DNA from 3 places in the Nitratidesulfovibrio sp. D1 genome. Region 2 is predicted to be linked to each of the others. Evidence: predicted binding sites of a transcription regulator. Region 2 holds the regulator's gene; each other region holds the start of a gene.
What was found. The regulator sigma-54, encoded in region 2, starts transcription at its own class of promoters, with help from an activator protein. The targets are predictions, from matches to a motif close to CTGGCACGGNNNNTGCTT.
Positions count from the first base shown of each region.

Region 1: ACR4XJ_RS13370 (periplasmic heavy metal sensor) is a predicted target of sigma-54. The motif match lies at 2,714-2,731, and genes of this name have one in related genera.
Region 3: fliR (flagellar biosynthetic protein FliR) is a predicted target of sigma-54. The motif match lies at 2,558-2,575, and genes of this name have one in related genera.

Region 1 is NZ_JBPGNZ010000006.1:89,176-94,255, forward strand. Features, by position in the region: gene ACR4XJ_RS13360 (sigma-54-dependent transcriptional regulator) at 1-294, opposite strand, end outside; gene ACR4XJ_RS13365 (ATP-binding protein) at 291-2,492, opposite strand; gene ACR4XJ_RS13370 (periplasmic heavy metal sensor) at 2,852-3,385, shown strand; gene pruA (L-glutamate gamma-semialdehyde dehydrogenase) at 3,736-5,080, shown strand, end outside.
Region 2 is NZ_JBPGNZ010000002.1:99,627-104,706, forward strand. Features, by position in the region: gene rapZ (RNase adapter RapZ) at 1-512, opposite strand, end outside; gene ACR4XJ_RS03625 (PTS sugar transporter subunit IIA) at 816-1,265, opposite strand; gene hpf (ribosome hibernation-promoting factor, HPF/YfiA family) at 1,275-1,820, opposite strand; gene rpoN (RNA polymerase factor sigma-54) at 1,945-3,387, opposite strand; gene lptB (LPS export ABC transporter ATP-binding protein) at 3,680-4,405, opposite strand; gene ACR4XJ_RS03645 (LptA/OstA family protein) at 4,402-5,080, opposite strand, start outside.
Region 3 is NZ_JBPGNZ010000003.1:22,347-27,426, reverse strand. Features, by position in the region: gene flhA (flagellar biosynthesis protein FlhA) at 1-602, opposite strand, end outside; gene flhB (flagellar biosynthesis protein FlhB) at 659-1,729, opposite strand; gene fliR (flagellar biosynthetic protein FliR) at 1,753-2,547, opposite strand; gene ACR4XJ_RS05855 (SulP family inorganic anion transporter) at 2,809-4,752, shown strand; gene ACR4XJ_RS05850 (hypothetical protein) at 4,749-5,080, shown strand, end outside.

The DNA of each region.
Region 1 (5,080 bases), on a different contig from region 2:
AGCCCCGGTGCGCAACGCCTCCACGGCGGTGTCCACCGAGGAAAACGCGGTCATGATCAGCACCGGCGTGGCCGGGTTCCAGTCCAGGATGCGGTGCAACGCCTCGATGCCGTCCATGCGGGCCATGCGCACGTCCATGAGCACGGCGTCCCAGGCGCGCTGGCGCACCTTTTCCACGGCGGATTCGCCGTCGTCGGCCTCTTCGGTGGCGTAGCCCCAGCCGCGCAGCATGGTGCGCAGCATGGAGCGGTGCGCCGCGTCGTCGTCCACGATGAGGATGGTGGCTGTGGTCATATCTCGTCGTCCTTTGCGGGCGGGCCGGGCAGGCCGGATGCGGCCGGGGCGGCGTCATCCGCGCGGGGCCGCGCGCCGTCCGGTGTCTCGTCCCGCGCCGCCTCCGGTTCGGCGGGCAGCAGGAAGGTGACCTCCGTGCCCTGGCCGGGGACGGAGCGCAGCGACACCTCGCCGCCGTGGGCCTCCACGATCTTGTGCACGATGGCGAGGCCCAGGCCCGTGCCCTGGCTTTTGGTGGTAAAGTACGGGTCGAAGATGGTGGCCAGGTGTTCCGGCGCGATGCCCCCGCCCGTGTCGCGCACCGAGACCGCGATGCGGTCGCCCGGCGCGGCGGCCAGGCGCACGGAAAGCTCGCCGCCGTTCGGCATGGCCTCCAGCGCGTTCAGGAACACGTTGAGCAGCGCCTGCGAGAAGCGGTCCGGGTCCAGCAAGGCGCGGGGCACGGGCTGCTCTTGCAGGCCGTGCGACGCGCCGTCATGCGTCGGGTCGCGGGGCACGGAACCTTCCGGCCCGGCGGCGTCCTGGCCCTCCTCCGGCTCCACGCGCACGGTCACGCCCCGGTGGGCGGCGTCCTGACGCACCAGCCGCAGCACGTGGCGCACCAGGAACCCGGCGTCCACCGGGCGGGGGGCGATGTCCGACGGCCGGGCCAGGCCGATGAGGTCGGAAATGACCCGGTTCAGCCGTTCCACCTCCTGCACCATGACCCGCGCGGCCTCGCGGTCCTCGCTGCCCTCGGCGAAGCGGCTGCCGAAATAGGTGGCGTACCCCTTGATGGAACTGAGCGGATTGCGCAGCTCGTGGGCCACCCCGGCGGCCAGGCTGCCGATGGCGGCCAGCTTTTCGCGGCGGCGCACCTCGTCCTGAAGGCGGCGCACCTCGCGCAGGTCGCGCAGGATCAGGATGGCCCCGGCCTCGTCCCTGTCCCCGGCGGCGATGCGCACCCCGCGCACGCTCATGGGCACGGGCGGGCCGCCCGCCACGGGACAGTCCATGGTCACCTCCGCCCCAAGGCCGGGGGCGACGTCGGGAGGCACGCCGGGGCGGGCGTCCCCGCCGCCGTGCGTTCCGCCGGTCAGCCGGGCGGCCAGTCCGGCCAGCGGGGCGGGCAGCACCGCATCCGGCAAGGCCCCGGCGGGCACCCCGTCGCCCAGGCGCAGCAGGTCGCGCGCCGCCGCGTTGCAGGTGGCCACGCGGCCCGCGCCGTCCAGCACCACCAGCCCGTCGGGCAGGCTGGTGACCACGTGCAGGGCGAAGGACTGGGCCTGCCGCACCAGCCTGCGCGAGGCGCGGGCATGGCGCGACCACAGCAGCGAAAGCGCCCCGGCCCCGCCCAGCAGGGCCAGGATGGACAGCATGATCAGGGTGTGCTGGCGGTCCGCCGCGCGGGCCGCGTCAAAGGGGGCCGTGTCCAGCGCCACGACGATCACCGGCGGCGGGACGTCGCGCCCGGCCTGCGTGTCCGCCTCCATCTCGCGGCGCAGCCAGCCGGGCATGCCGCCCATGCCGTGCTCTGGCGCGCGCATGCCGTGGCCCATCATGTGCCCGCCCATGCCCATATGCCGCGCGGTGGGCCGCAGCGGAATGAAGGTGCGGTACACCAGAAAGGCGCGTTGGCCGCCCGCCTCCATGAGCCGCCAGCCCACCTCGTCGCGGGCCTGCTGGCCGCCGCCGTCATTGCCCGGCGAAGGGGCCGGGGGCACGGCCAGGGCCTCCATGGTGGCCGGATCGGCCAGGGGGCGGCCGATCCATTGCGGGTCGCTGTGGGCCAGCACCACGCCCTGCCTGTCGGTGACGGCGATGAAATGGATGTCCGGCTGGTCGGCCATTTCCTCCAGCAGGACCTGCAACCGCAGTTCGCCCCCGGCGCGGCCGCGCAGGCCGGTGCGCGCACCGGCCTCGAAGGCCCGGATCAGCGAGGCCCCCTTTTCCGAAAGGATGCGCCGCATGGATTCCTGCTCGCCGTCGTGGTTGAGCATGGTGAGCACGGCCAGCACCAGGGCCAGGGCCGCCGTGGCCCCGATGATCAGCCACGGCGAGGGCAGCCGCCCATTCACGCCGCCGCTGCCGCCGCCACCGGTCCCGCCCCGGCCAGACAGGCTAGACAGGCCAAGGAAGCCCGACGGGCCGCGCTGGCCCGATTGGCCGGAACCTTCATATGTCGCATGCGGCGCATTGGCCGCGTTGCCGGTAGGCATGGGATGTTCCTTTGGGATGTTCCTTGCGGCGTGGCGGCGTCCGCCGGAGCGGTGCTGGTCGAGGCCGCGACACCTGTTCGATTTTCATACGCCTTCCACGGGGTGGCGTATAGTTTTTATACATGTGCACGAGTTTCGTGCAGGCGGCCGGGAGTCTTTCCGGGCGTATCACAAGATTTTTTCATGTGTAATTACACATTATTATCTGAACATACCGCGCCTTGGCACGCCGGTTGCTCATACCCGGGCAAGCAACAAGCGCACCAGCCCCGCACCACAGTACACGGCCGCGCCATCCATCGCGGATGCAGCGAAGACGCCAGGGGCGGCAACGAATCAACCAAACAGGAGCACACATCATGAAGACCAAGCATCTCGTCCTCGGCACCGTCGCCCTCGCGGGCCTGCTCGCCTTTACCGGCATCACCGACAGCGCCTTCGCCCGTATGGGCGGCATGGGCATGGGCGGCGGCTGCGCCACCGGCGCGGTGTACAACTCCCTGACCCCGGAAAAGCAGGCCAGGTTCGACGCCATCTACAAGGAAGCGGACGCCCGCATCCAGCCGCTGAAGGACAAGGCCTGGGCCAAGAACACCGAACTGCGCGCCCTGTCGGTGAACCCCAACACCAAGCCTGAAGCCATTTCCAAGCTGACGAACGAACTGGCCGACCTGCGCACCCAGATCCGCAACGAATACACCGCCCTCGACACCCGCCTGGAAAAGGAAGTGGGCGTGAACCCCGGTTACGGCCGCATGGGCCATAGGGGCATGGGCGGCGGCATGATGGGCGGCCACGGCATGGGCCATGGCGGAATGGGCGGCATGATGGGCGGCCAGGGCTACGGCCACGGCCCCATGCATGACGGCCAGGCCCCGCAGGCCAACCAGTAGCCTGAATCCAACGGCCGCATGATCGAAACACAGGGCCGCCGGCACCACGAGGTGCCGGCGGCCCTCGCCGTTTTCTCCATCCCGCCGCCCGCCAGTCCCCGGCCCGTCTTGGCGCGGGACCGACCGCCCCTCTCCGGCCCGCACGGGGTTGATTTCTGGCATTCCAGCGCCTACAACCGTTCCGAATATCGAAAAATCATGCCTCACGGCGGCACAGGCCCTTCCCTGATCTCCGGGGTCCGCCCGCACCGCCGCCGCGCGACACAGCAGGAGCCTTTTCCACCACACCGCACGACCCGCCACACCACATCCGCCGGGACCACACCCGAGCGACGCCCAGGAGGAACCGCATGGAACAGCATCTTGATGCGCGCATCGTCGAGCGCGGCAAGGAATTCTTCAAGAGCATCAGCGGCGAGGCCCCGTCCATCTTCAACAAGGGCTTCTGGACCGGCAAGGTCATGGATTGGGCCATGCAGAACGAGGGCTTCAAGGTCCAGCTGTTCCGCTTCGTGGACGTCCTGCCCTACCTGAACACTTCCGAGGCGCTCACCCGCCACATCCGCGAATATTTCTCGGCCGACGGAGCGGACGTGCCCCCCGTGCTGAAGTGGGGCGCGGGCGCCGCCGGTTTCGGCGGAGCGTTCACCGGCATGCTCATGGGCAAGTTCATCCGGTCCAACATCGAAGGCATGGCCCGCACCTTCATCATCGGCGAAAACACCAAGGAAGCCATCAAGGGCCTGGCCAAGCTGCGCAAGGAAGGCTTTGCCTTCACCGTGGACCTGCTGGGCGAGGCCACGGTGAGCGAGGAAGAGGCCGACGCCTACCGCGACGGCTACCTTGAAGTGCTGGACGCCATCGCCAAGGAGCACGCCAAGTGGGCCCCACTGGCCGATTCCACGGGGGCCACCGCCGGGCCCGACGCCGCCCAGGACTGGGGCCACACCCCCAAGGTGAACGTGTCCATCAAGCCCTCGGCCCTCTACTCGCAGGCCAAGCCCGGCGACGTGGAAGGCTCCGTGCAGGGCATCCTGTCGCGCCTGGCGCCCATCTACCGCAAGATCGTGGAGATGGGGGGCTTCCTGTGCATCGACATGGAGCAGCTGAAGTACCGCGAAATGACGCTGGAACTGTTCAAGCGGCTGCGCACCATGCCCGAATTCCGCGACCATCCGCACCTGTCCATCGTCTTGCAGGCCTACCTGCGCTGCACCGAACACGACCTGGACGACCTGCTGGCCTGGGGCCGCGCCGAAAAGCTGCCCTTCGGCATCCGCCTGGTGAAGGGCGCGTACTGGGACTACGAAACGGTGATGGCCAAGCAGAACGGCTGGGAGATTCCCGTGTGGACCCGCAAGCCGGAATCGGACATCTGCTACGAAAAGCTGGCCCGCCGCATCCTTGAAAACAACGACCTCGTCTACTTCGCCTGCGCCTCGCACAACGTGCGCACCATCGCCACGGTGATGGAAACGGCCCGCGCGCTCAACGTGCCCGCCCACCGCTACGAGTTCCAGGTGCTGTACGGCATGGCCGAGCCGGTGCGGAAGGGGCTGAAGAACGTGGCCGGGCGCGTGCGCCTGTACTGCCCCTACGGCGAACTGATCCCCGGCATGGCCTACCTGGTGCGCCGCCTGCTGGAAAACACCGCCAACGAATCCTTCCTGCGCCAGAGCTTCGTGGACGGCGCGG
Region 2 (5,080 bases):
AGCGAACGGATGCGTCCCTGGATGGAACTCCACTTCTTCTGGATGACCCGGCGCAGGTCGTGGATGGAGTAGGTGGAGGTGTCCACCACGAGGTCGGCGGTTTCACGCACCGGCGCAAGGCGCAGCCGTTCCTGCTCCAGGGCCTGTTCCAGCCCCATGCCCTCGCTTTCCAGGGGGTGCGGGCGGCGGGTGGTGGCGTAGCGCCGGTTGAGCACGGCGGGGTTGGCTTCTATGAACACCACCGCCGGGCGTATGCCCATGCCTTGCAGCCGTTCCAGCGATTTTTCAAGATTGCGCACGAAGTTGCTTTCGCGCAGGTCCATGCCCAGCACCAGGCCCTGATAGTGGGCCAGCGCCTCGCGGTTCAGGATGGTGACCATCTGCGGGGCCAGGGTGGCGGGCAGGCCGTCCACCGTGAAATAGCGCAGGTCTTCCAGCACGTTGAGCACCGTGCTCTTGCCCGCGCCGGACAGCCCGGTGACGATGATGACGGGAAAGTCGGCGGCGGCCACCGGGCTGCCCGCCTCGGCCGCCGCGTCTCCGCGTGCTTCCGGGCCTTTGCCGGTGGCCGGAAGCGGGACGGATACGGCGTCGGACTCCGCCTGGGCGGGTGATATGTCGGACGGCGTGGCCTTGGTGGGCATGGCGGACTCCTCGGGCGGCCCGTGCCGGATGCCGTTGCGGTGGGCGCTGCGATGTACGCTGGCGGTTACAGGTGGAGCATGCGCGTTACGGCCTGACGGCGGACGGTGCGGCCAAGGACCGCCCTGCCCCGCCGTTCCGGCGTGCCCGCGTCATGGGTCACGCGTCACGGATCAGGTGGTCCGCATGATGGCCCGGAAGGCCTCGCCGTCCGGCGCCTCGAGCATGGCGCGGCGGAACTGCGGGTCCTTCAGCAGGCGCGAGATGTGGGCCAGGATGCGCAGGTGCATGCCCGCCACCTGCTCCGGGGCCAGCACCAGGAAAAAGAGGTGGCAGGGCTTCATGTCCAGCGCGTCGAAGTCCAGGCCGGGCACGCTGCGCCCCACGGCCACCACGATGTCGCCGATGGACGCCAGCTTGCCGTGGGGGATGGCCACCCCGTCGCCGATGCCGGTGGTGCCCAGGCCCTCGCGGTCCTGCAGCACGCCCAGCGCAACGGCGGCATCCACTTCGGGATGCCGCCGCACCACGGCCTGCACGAGTTCCGCCAGCACTTCCTTCTTGGTGCCGGCGGAGAGCTCGGGCAGGATCAGATCATCGTGAAGATACTCCGAAAGCCTCATGTATGACGCCTAGACGACCGGATCGATAAGGCCGAAATCGCCGTTGCGACGCCGGTAGATGATGTTCACGCGTTCCACTTCGGCGTTCAGGAACACCAAGAATTCGTTGTCGCCCTGGTCGAGCTGCATGGCCGCCTCGTCCACGTGCATGGGCTTGGGGGCGAAGTGGTCGGTGCCGACGATGGTGCGGTCCTCGCCTTCGCCCATGGTGCTGAAGGTGAACACGTCGATGCCCTTGCCCACCTTTTCGGACTGGACGGAGCGGCGGCGGTCCTTCTGCTTTTCCACCTGCTTGCGCAGCTGCGAATCCAGCTTTTCCAGCACCAGGTCGATGGTGGCGTACATGTCTTCGGACTGCTCGACGGCGGACAGGGTGAACCCGTCGCCGGCCATCTGCACTTCCGCCTTGTGGCGGAACTTGTCGACGGAAAGGTTCACCTGCATGTCCAGGGCGGACTTGCCGACGAACCGGCCAAGCTTTTCAAGACGGCGGCGGGCGTACTTCTTCAGGTGGTCGGAGGGTTCGAAGTTCTTGAAGGTGAAGGCGATGTTCATACGCTCCTCCAGTGGTGAGAGGGGGAATGCGGCGCGCGGCCCGCACGCGGGGTGCGGCTGCCGGATGCGCCGCCGGCGACGGGTGCCCCCCTGGTCGCCGGGTCGGGCGCGGGGGCACGGGCCGTCAGAACAGTTCCTTCCGCTTGGAAGAGGAGGGAATGTCCATGGCAGTACGATACTTCGCAACGGTCCTGCGGGCAATATTGACTTTGAGCTGTTCCTTCAGAATTTCGCCGATGCGCTCGTCGCTCAGGGGTTCCTTGGGGTCTTCGCCGCCGATCAGCTTCTTGATCAGCGCCTTCACGCTCTCGGAACCCACCTGGCTGCCGTCGTCCAGTTCCAGCGCGCTGTTGAAGAAGAACTTCAACTCCACGATGCCGTGCGGGGTGGCCACGTACTTGCTGGTGGTGATGCGGCTGACCGTGGATTCGTGCATGCCGATGTCGTCGGCGATGTCCTTGAGGATGAGCGGCTTCAGGCGCGAAACCCCGTCCTCGAAAAAGCCCCGCTGGTACTTCACGATGGATTCCACCACCTTGTACAGCGTGCGCTGGCGCTGGTACAGGCTCTTGATGAGCCACGATGCCGAGCGCATCTTTTCCTGGAAATATTCGCGCTCGCCCGCCGACGCGGCCGCCGCGGCGGACCGCTCGTACATGGTGCTCAGTTGCAGGTGCGGCAGGCCGTCCTCGTTGAGCATGATGATGAAGTCGTCGTCGTACCTGTAGACGTACACGTCGGGGCTGACGAACTGCGGGTCGCTCCCGCCGTAGCTGGCGCCGGGCATGGGGTCCAGGGTCTGGATGAGGTCCAGGTATTCCTTCAGGTCCTCCATGGTCAGGCGGAACTTGCGCAACAGCGGCTTGTAGCGGCGCTTCTCAAGGTCTTCCAGGTGGTCGCGCACCAGTTCCACCAGCACCTTGTCGCGCGTGTAGCCCAGCATTTCTATCTGCACCAGCAGACATTCCTGCGCGGTGCGGGCGGCCACGCCCACGGGGTCGAAGCGTTGCAGGGCGTGCAGCACCGGCTCCACCTCGGCCGGGGCCACGCCCGCCATCTCGGCAATTTCGTCGAGGGTGGCGTGCAGGTAGCCGGACGAGGCGATGTTGCCGATGATCACCTCGCCGATGTCCTTCTGGCGCTCGGTAAGCGAGGACAGGCGCAACTGCCACATCAGGTGCCCTTCCAGCGAAGGCTTGGCGGCGTAGCGCGCCTCGAACGAGGTCATCTCCTCCGGCAGTTCCGATTCGCGCACCGTGGACTGGCGGCTGGTGCTGGCGAAGTCGCCCAGGTAGTCCTCCCAATCGGCCTCGCGGGCAATCTCGCGGTCGTAGGCGGCATCTGCGGCGGTGGCGGGATCGCTGGCGGCGTCACGCTGGTCGGGCGTCTCGGCCAGCGGTCCCTCGTCCTGGGTTTCCTCCAGAAACGGGTTTTCCAGCAGTTCCTGCTGCACCGTCTCGACAAGCTCCAGCCGCGAAAGCTGCAACAGCCGGATGGCCTGTTGCAGTTGCGGCGTCATCACCAGTTGCTGGGTGAGCTTGAGCTGTTGTCTGAGTTCCAATGCCATGCGTGGACAACCCCTGGACCTTTCGAGGCCCTATGCACCTTGCGTTGAGGCCGAACGAGATGACGACGCGACGCGGCGCGCGGCGTCAAGCAAGAAACGGCCCACAGTGAAAATGTGTTCCCTTCCCCAAGAGGTTAGGTGAACCATGCCACAGAAGCAAGAAGTATGCAACCGCTGTCGCCGATTCGCGGGTCAACATTGCGCATGCGCGCAACCCCCTGTCAGACAAACGAAAACGGCGACCCCCGGAAACCGGAGGACGCCGCTGGCGTACGATGCATGCCCAGGCCCGCTACAGGGAGAATCCTTCGCCCAGATACACGTCCCGCGCGCGCGGGTTGTCCACGATGTGCGCGGGCGTGCCCTCCAGGATCACCTCGCCCTGGTGCACAAGGTAGGCCCGGTCGCAGATGTGCAGGGTTTCGCGCACGTTGTGGTCGGAGATGAGCACCCCGATGCCCCGGTCGCGCAGGCCGGTGATCAGTTGCTGGATGTCGTCCACGGCCAGCGGGTCGATGCCCGCGAAGGGTTCGTCCAGCAGGATGAACTTGGGCTCGCGGATCATGGACCGCGCGATCTCCAGGCGACGCCGTTCGCCGCCGGACAGGTGCATGGCCACGGAATCGGCCAGGTGGGTGATGCCGAAGTCCGCCAGCAGCATGTCCGAGCGTTCCTTCTGCCCGGCCTTGGAAAGCCCGGTGTGCTCCAGGATCATTTGCAGGTTCTGGCGCACCGTGAGCCGCCGGAAGATGGAGCTTTCCTGCGGCAGGTAGCTCAGCCCCACCCGGGCCCGCTCGTGCAGGGGCCAGTCGGCGATGTCGCGGCCGTCAAGCTCCACCCTTCCCGCAGTGGGCTTGATGATGCCGATGAGCATGTAGAAAGTGGTGGTCTTGCCCGCGCCGTTGGGGCCCAGCAGTCCCACGGTCTCGCCCTGGGTCACGGACAGCGAGACGCCGCGCACCACCTCGCGCTGGCCGAACTGCTTGTGCAGGTCCTCTCCGCGCAGCACCGAGGTCACTGGGCCGCCCCCTTGGCCTTGGCATTGTCCTTGGCGGCATCCTTGCCGTTGTCCTTGGACTCGCCGAAGGGGTTCACGTCGCCGGACGAGGTGAACACCGCCTGCACCCGCTTGGTGGACGAGCCGCGCACTTCGCTGCGGTTCTCGCGGGTGTAGAAGGTGATGACCTCGCCCTTGATGCTGTTGTCGCCCTCGTGCAGCACGGGGTTACCTTCCATGACCAGCACGGCGGTGTCCACGGTGTAGGTGGCCTTCTCGCATTCGCCGGTGCGGTTCTCGCGCTTCATGCGCACGTTGCGCTCGGCCACGATGCGGTCGATCTCGCCCGCGTCCATCCCCGATATTCCTGATTGGCCTGACTGGCCACCCTGGGCCGCGTCGCCCCCGGCGTTGTCCTTGCCGGACCTGGCGGCCTTCTTCTTGAGGTGCAGGGTGATGCGGTCGGCCCACATCTCGAAGTCGGGGCGCTGCACGTACACGGTGCCCTCGAAGACCACCACCTGGCCCTTGGCGTCGTACTGCATGCGGTCGGACTTGACGGCGGTGGGCACGTCATTGCGCGCGGGCCGCACGGCGCTGCCCGACTTGGCGTCGGCCGCGACGGCAGGGGCCACGGTGAATGCCGAAAAGGTCAACAGCAGCGCCACGCACAGCGTGGAGCGGATGCCGGTATAT
Region 3 (5,080 bases), on a different contig from region 2:
GCGCCGTCCATGGCGCCGTAGAAGTCGGCTTCCTTGCGGATGTTGGTGCGGCGGGCGGTGGCTTCCTCTTCGTCGATGAGCCCGGCGTTCAGGTCGGCCTCGATGGCCATCTGCTTGCCGGGCATGGCGTCCAGGGTGAAGCGCGCGGCCACTTCGGCGATGCGCGTGGTGCCCGCGGTGATGACGATCTTGTTCAGGATGAACAGGATCATGAAAATGACCGCGCCGATGACGTAGTTGCCGCCCACCACGAACTCGCCGAAGGCCTGGATGACCTTGCCCGCCGCGTCGGTGCCTTCGTCGCCGTGCAGCAGGATGAGCCGGGTGGAGGCCACGTTGAGCGCCAGGCGCAGCAGGGTGGTGACCAGCAGCAGCGACGGGAAGATGGAGAATTCCAGCGGCGAGAGCATGAACATGGAGGTGACCAGGATCACCAGCGACAGCGAAATGCTGAGCGAAAGCAGCATGTCCAGGAAGAACGTGGGCAGCGGCACCAGCATCACGAACAGGATCGTGACGACGCCGCCCGCCAGCAGGATGTCGCCCTGCTTGGCGAAGCGCTGGTAGTCTATCTTGGGTGCGTATCCCGGTTTGGCAGCCATGTTCTTGACACCTGTCGGAGTTTGCGCGGTCTTGCTTCAGGTTCGCCGGCGGGGCCTTACGATGCCCGTCCCGCCTTGAATTTCCACAGGCTGGCCAGCACGGTGGCCACGGCCTGGAACAGTTCGGCGGGAATCATGTCGCCGACTTCCACCGCCTTATACAAAGCCTGTGCCAGCGGCTTGTTCTCGCGGATGGGCACGCCGTGCTCGCGGGCCACTTCCTTGATCTTCTGGGCCAGGTTGTCCGCGCCCTTGGCCAGCACGATGGGCGCCGGGGCCTCGGTGGCGTCGTAGCGCAGGGCTATGGCGAAGTGGGTGGGGTTGGTGATGACCACGTCGGCCTTGGGCACGTCCTGCAACATGCGCCTGGCCATCATCTGCATCATCTTGCGGCGCTGCTGCGAACGGACCACCGGGTCGCCCTCGGCCTGCTTGCGCTCGTCCTTGGTCTCGTCCTTGGTCATCTTCAGGTTTTCCTCATAGCTCCAGCGGGTGTACCAGAAGTCCGCCACGGCTATGATGGACATGGGCACCAGCGCGTAGCGCACCATGTCCCACCCGGTCTTGAGCATGTACGCGCTGACCCCCTGGGCGTCGGCGTAGTACAGCGGCAAAAAGTTGTGCATCTCGCGCCGGATGATGAGGTACGGCGCGACCCCGATGAACACCGCCTGCAACAGGCTCTTGCCCAGGCGCACCAGCGTGTCGGGCGAGGCGAACATGCGTTTCAGCGCGGAGATGAGGTTGAAGCGCGACCAGTTGAACTTGAAGACCTCGGTGGTCCACAGCTTGCCCACCTGAAGGCGCAGCACCAGCCAGGCCGTGAACCCGATGAACAGCATGATGGGCAGCAGCATGACCGCCAGTTCCCCGGCGATCCACATGAGCAGGTCGATGACGTTCTGCTGGTTGGGATGGAACCCGAAGGCGTTGCCCAGGAAATGCCGGAAGATGGCCTGCATGTCCTTGGCCAGGAAGTCGATGTAGAACAGAAGGCCCACCGAGCCCGCCAGAATGGTCAGGGTCTTGGTGAGTTCCTGCGACTTGGGGACGTTGCCCTTGCCGCGCGCCTTCTTGCGACGTTTCGGCGTCGCTTTTTCAGTCTTGCTCGGGTCGCGCTGCGCCATGGCAGCCCTCCGTCAGGGTTCGGTCAGCGGTCCACCAGCGGGCTGGCCGCCCGCAACAGGTGCAGCATCATGGGGTCCATGCCCACGATGAACTCGCGGATCTTGTCGGCCATGATGGTGAACAGCATGCCGATGAAGAAGAAGCCCACGGCGATCTTGAGCGGAAAGCCGATCATCAGCAGGTTCATCTGCGGGGCCGCGCGGGCCATGAGCGCCAGCGCCAGTTCCACCAGGAACAGCGAGACCAGCACCGGCGCGGCGATCTTGACCGCCAGCACGAACATGGAGCCGGACAGGGCCAGTATTTCCTTCACCAGCGAGGGGCCGAGCAGAAGGCCGCCGGGGGGCACCAGCTCGAAGGTGCGCACGAAGGCCCGGAGCATGTACAGGTGGCCGTCCAGCGCCAGGAAGGTGAGCATGGCCACCATGTACAGGAAGTGCGAGGTGATGCTGACGTTGGCCCCGGTCAGCGGGTCGGCCAGGGTGATCATGGTGAAACCCATCTGGGTGGCCAGCATCTGGCCGCCGGTCTGGATGCCCGCGAACAGGAAGTGCACGGTCATGCCCAGCATCAGGCCCAGGATCAGTTCCCCGGCCAGCAGCACGATGAGCGAAAAGGGATGCGCGGGCATCTGCCCGCCCGGCAGGGACACGTGCGGCCACAGGGCCAGGGTGAACACCAGGCACAGCGCCGCCTTGACCTGCACCGGGGCCGCCTCGCCCCCGAAGAAGGGCAGCAGGAACAGCACCAGGCTCACCCGCATGAAGGTGAGCAGGAAGCTGAGCATGGAGGCGGCGTCAAAGGCGAAGATGTCCATGGGCGCGGCAAAGCAAGATGCGGGCCATGGGCCGGGCTCCCATGCCGGGGCACGGCGGGGCGCGGCCGGGGGACCGGGGGCGGGGCCTGGACCGGGCCATGCCCAGAGAGGCCATCGACGGAAACCCGTCACCCCCTTTCCCCCATTTCCCCCATTTTCGTTGTCCCGCGCTGGACACACGGCCCCTTCGGGGGCATCCTGTGGGCATGCCCGGCACCCCCATGCGCTCCGTACGGGGCGCCCACCCCAAACGGTGAGATCATGCCAGACACACCCCCCGCAGACGACAGACATGGCGGGAAGGCCCGGCCGGCCAATCCGGCCAGTCCGGACGGTCCGGCCACCCCCGGCGCCCCCCCTCCGCCGCCCCCTTCCGGCCCCGCCTGTCCCGTGCCTCCGCGCGGCCTGGGCGACAGGCTGCTGTGCGCCGCCCTGCCCTTCGTGGAAAGCCTGCGCGGCTACAACGTCCAGATGCTGCGGGCCGACCTGCTGGCCGCGCTCACCGTGGCCGTGGTGGCCCTGCCGCAGTCCATGGCCTACGCGGTCATCGCCGGGGTGCATCCCAAATACGGATTGTACGCGGCCATCGTGCCGGTGATCGTGGCCGCGCTGTGGGGGGCCTCGCGCTATCTCATCGCGGGCCCCACCAACGCCATCTCCATGCTGCTCTTCGCCACCATGGCGGAAACCGTGGTCAACGGCGTGCCCCTGTCCGGCCTGCCGGAAGAGACGCGCATGGCCTACGTGTTCGGCGTGGCCATCCTGGCCGGGCTGCTCCAGGTGGTCATGGGGCTGGCCCGGCTGGGCGAACTGGTGCACTTCATCTCCCATTCGGTGATGGTGGGCTTCACGGCCGGGGCGGCCGTGCTCATCGCCGTGGGGCAGCTCAAGAACCTGCTGGGCGTGAGCATCGGCAATGCGCCCACGTTCCTCGAACTGGTCCTTTCCACCCTGCGCCACCTGCCCCAGACCAACCCGTGGGCGCTGGGCACGGGGCTGTTCGCCATGGCCGTGGCCCTGGGCATCGCGCGGGTGCGCCGCCGCCTGCCCGCCGCGTTCCTGGCCGTGGTGGCGTCGGGCGTGGCCGTGTGGGCGCTGGACCTTGGCGCGCACGGGGTGAAGGTGGTGGGGGCCATCCCGGCCGGGCTGCCGCCCTTCTCGCTGCCGCCCGCGCCCGACGCGCAGGTCATGCGCGACCTGTTCATGCCCGCCCTGGCCATCGCCCTGCTGGGGGTGGTGGAGGCGCTGTCCATCGCCAAGACCCTGGCGGGCGCGCGGGGCGAGCAGGTGGACGGCAGCCGCGAATTCGTGGCCCAGGGGCTGGCCAACATCTCCGCCGGGCTCTTTTCCGGCATTCCGGGCAGCGGCTCGTTCACCCGCAGCGCCGTCAATTTCGTGGCCGGGGCGCGCACCCGCTTCGCCGGGGCGCTTTCCGGCGTGATCACCCTGGTGGCGGTGCTGCTGCTGGCCCCGCTGGCCGCGTACATTCCCATCGCCGCGCTGGCGGGCATCCTGATGATCATCGCCTGGGGCATGATCGACAGGCACGGCATCGTCCTTGCGCTGCGGGCCACCCGGGCCGACCGCATGGTGCTGCTGGCCACCTTTGCCGCCACCCTGCTGCTGGACCTGGAAAAGGCCGTGTTCGTGGGCGTGCTGCTGTCGCTGGTGCTGTTCCTGCGCAAGGTGTCGCACCCGCTGGTGACGCGCATGGACGTCTGCGACAGCCCGGAGTTGCAGGGGCTGCCCGCCGGGCCGTGCTGCCCCAACCTGGCCGTGTACTCCATCGAGGGCACGCTGTTCTTCGGGGCCGTGGACGAACTGGAGCAGCGGCTGTACGAGTACGAGGACTTCGGCCACCGGGCGGTGATCCTGCACCTGCGCCAGGTGCACTGGGTGGACGCCACCGGGGTGCACGCCTTCCAGCAGTTTTTGCGCAAGTGCCAGCGGCGCGGCGTGGCGCTGGTGCTGAGCGGGGTGAAGCCCGCCGTGCGCGCGGTGTTCGAGCGCTCCGGGCTGGTGCCGCAGCTGGGCGCGGACAACATGGCGGAAACCCTGTCCGACGCGCTGGCCCTGTGCTACCGCCGCTACCTCAAGGGCGCGGTGTGCGACGCCTGCAAGGCGTCCAATCAGGGCCGCTGCCGCCGCGAACATCACGCCGGGGACGGCGGGGATAGTGGGGACAGCGGGGACGGCAGGGCATGAGCGAGCGCATCCGCCACGCGCCGGGGTCCGGAAGCGCCGGGCTGTCCGGCGGCTTCGGCGAGCGGCACGACCCGGAGCGGGCGGCGCGCTTTCGGCGCGCCCACCGGCCCGGCGACACGGTGCGCGGCACGTTCCTGCGCCCGGCGGCGCAATCGTCCGCCTTCGCCGCGTCGGGAGCCGACACCGGCGGGCTGGGCTGGGCCGACATCGAGGGCCAGACCCTGCTGGCCTCCATGCCCGCCTTTCCCCAGCCCGGCACGGAACTGCTGTTCAGGGTGGAGCGGGTGGAGCCGGACATCGTGCTGCGCCTGCTGGCCGAGGGCGACAA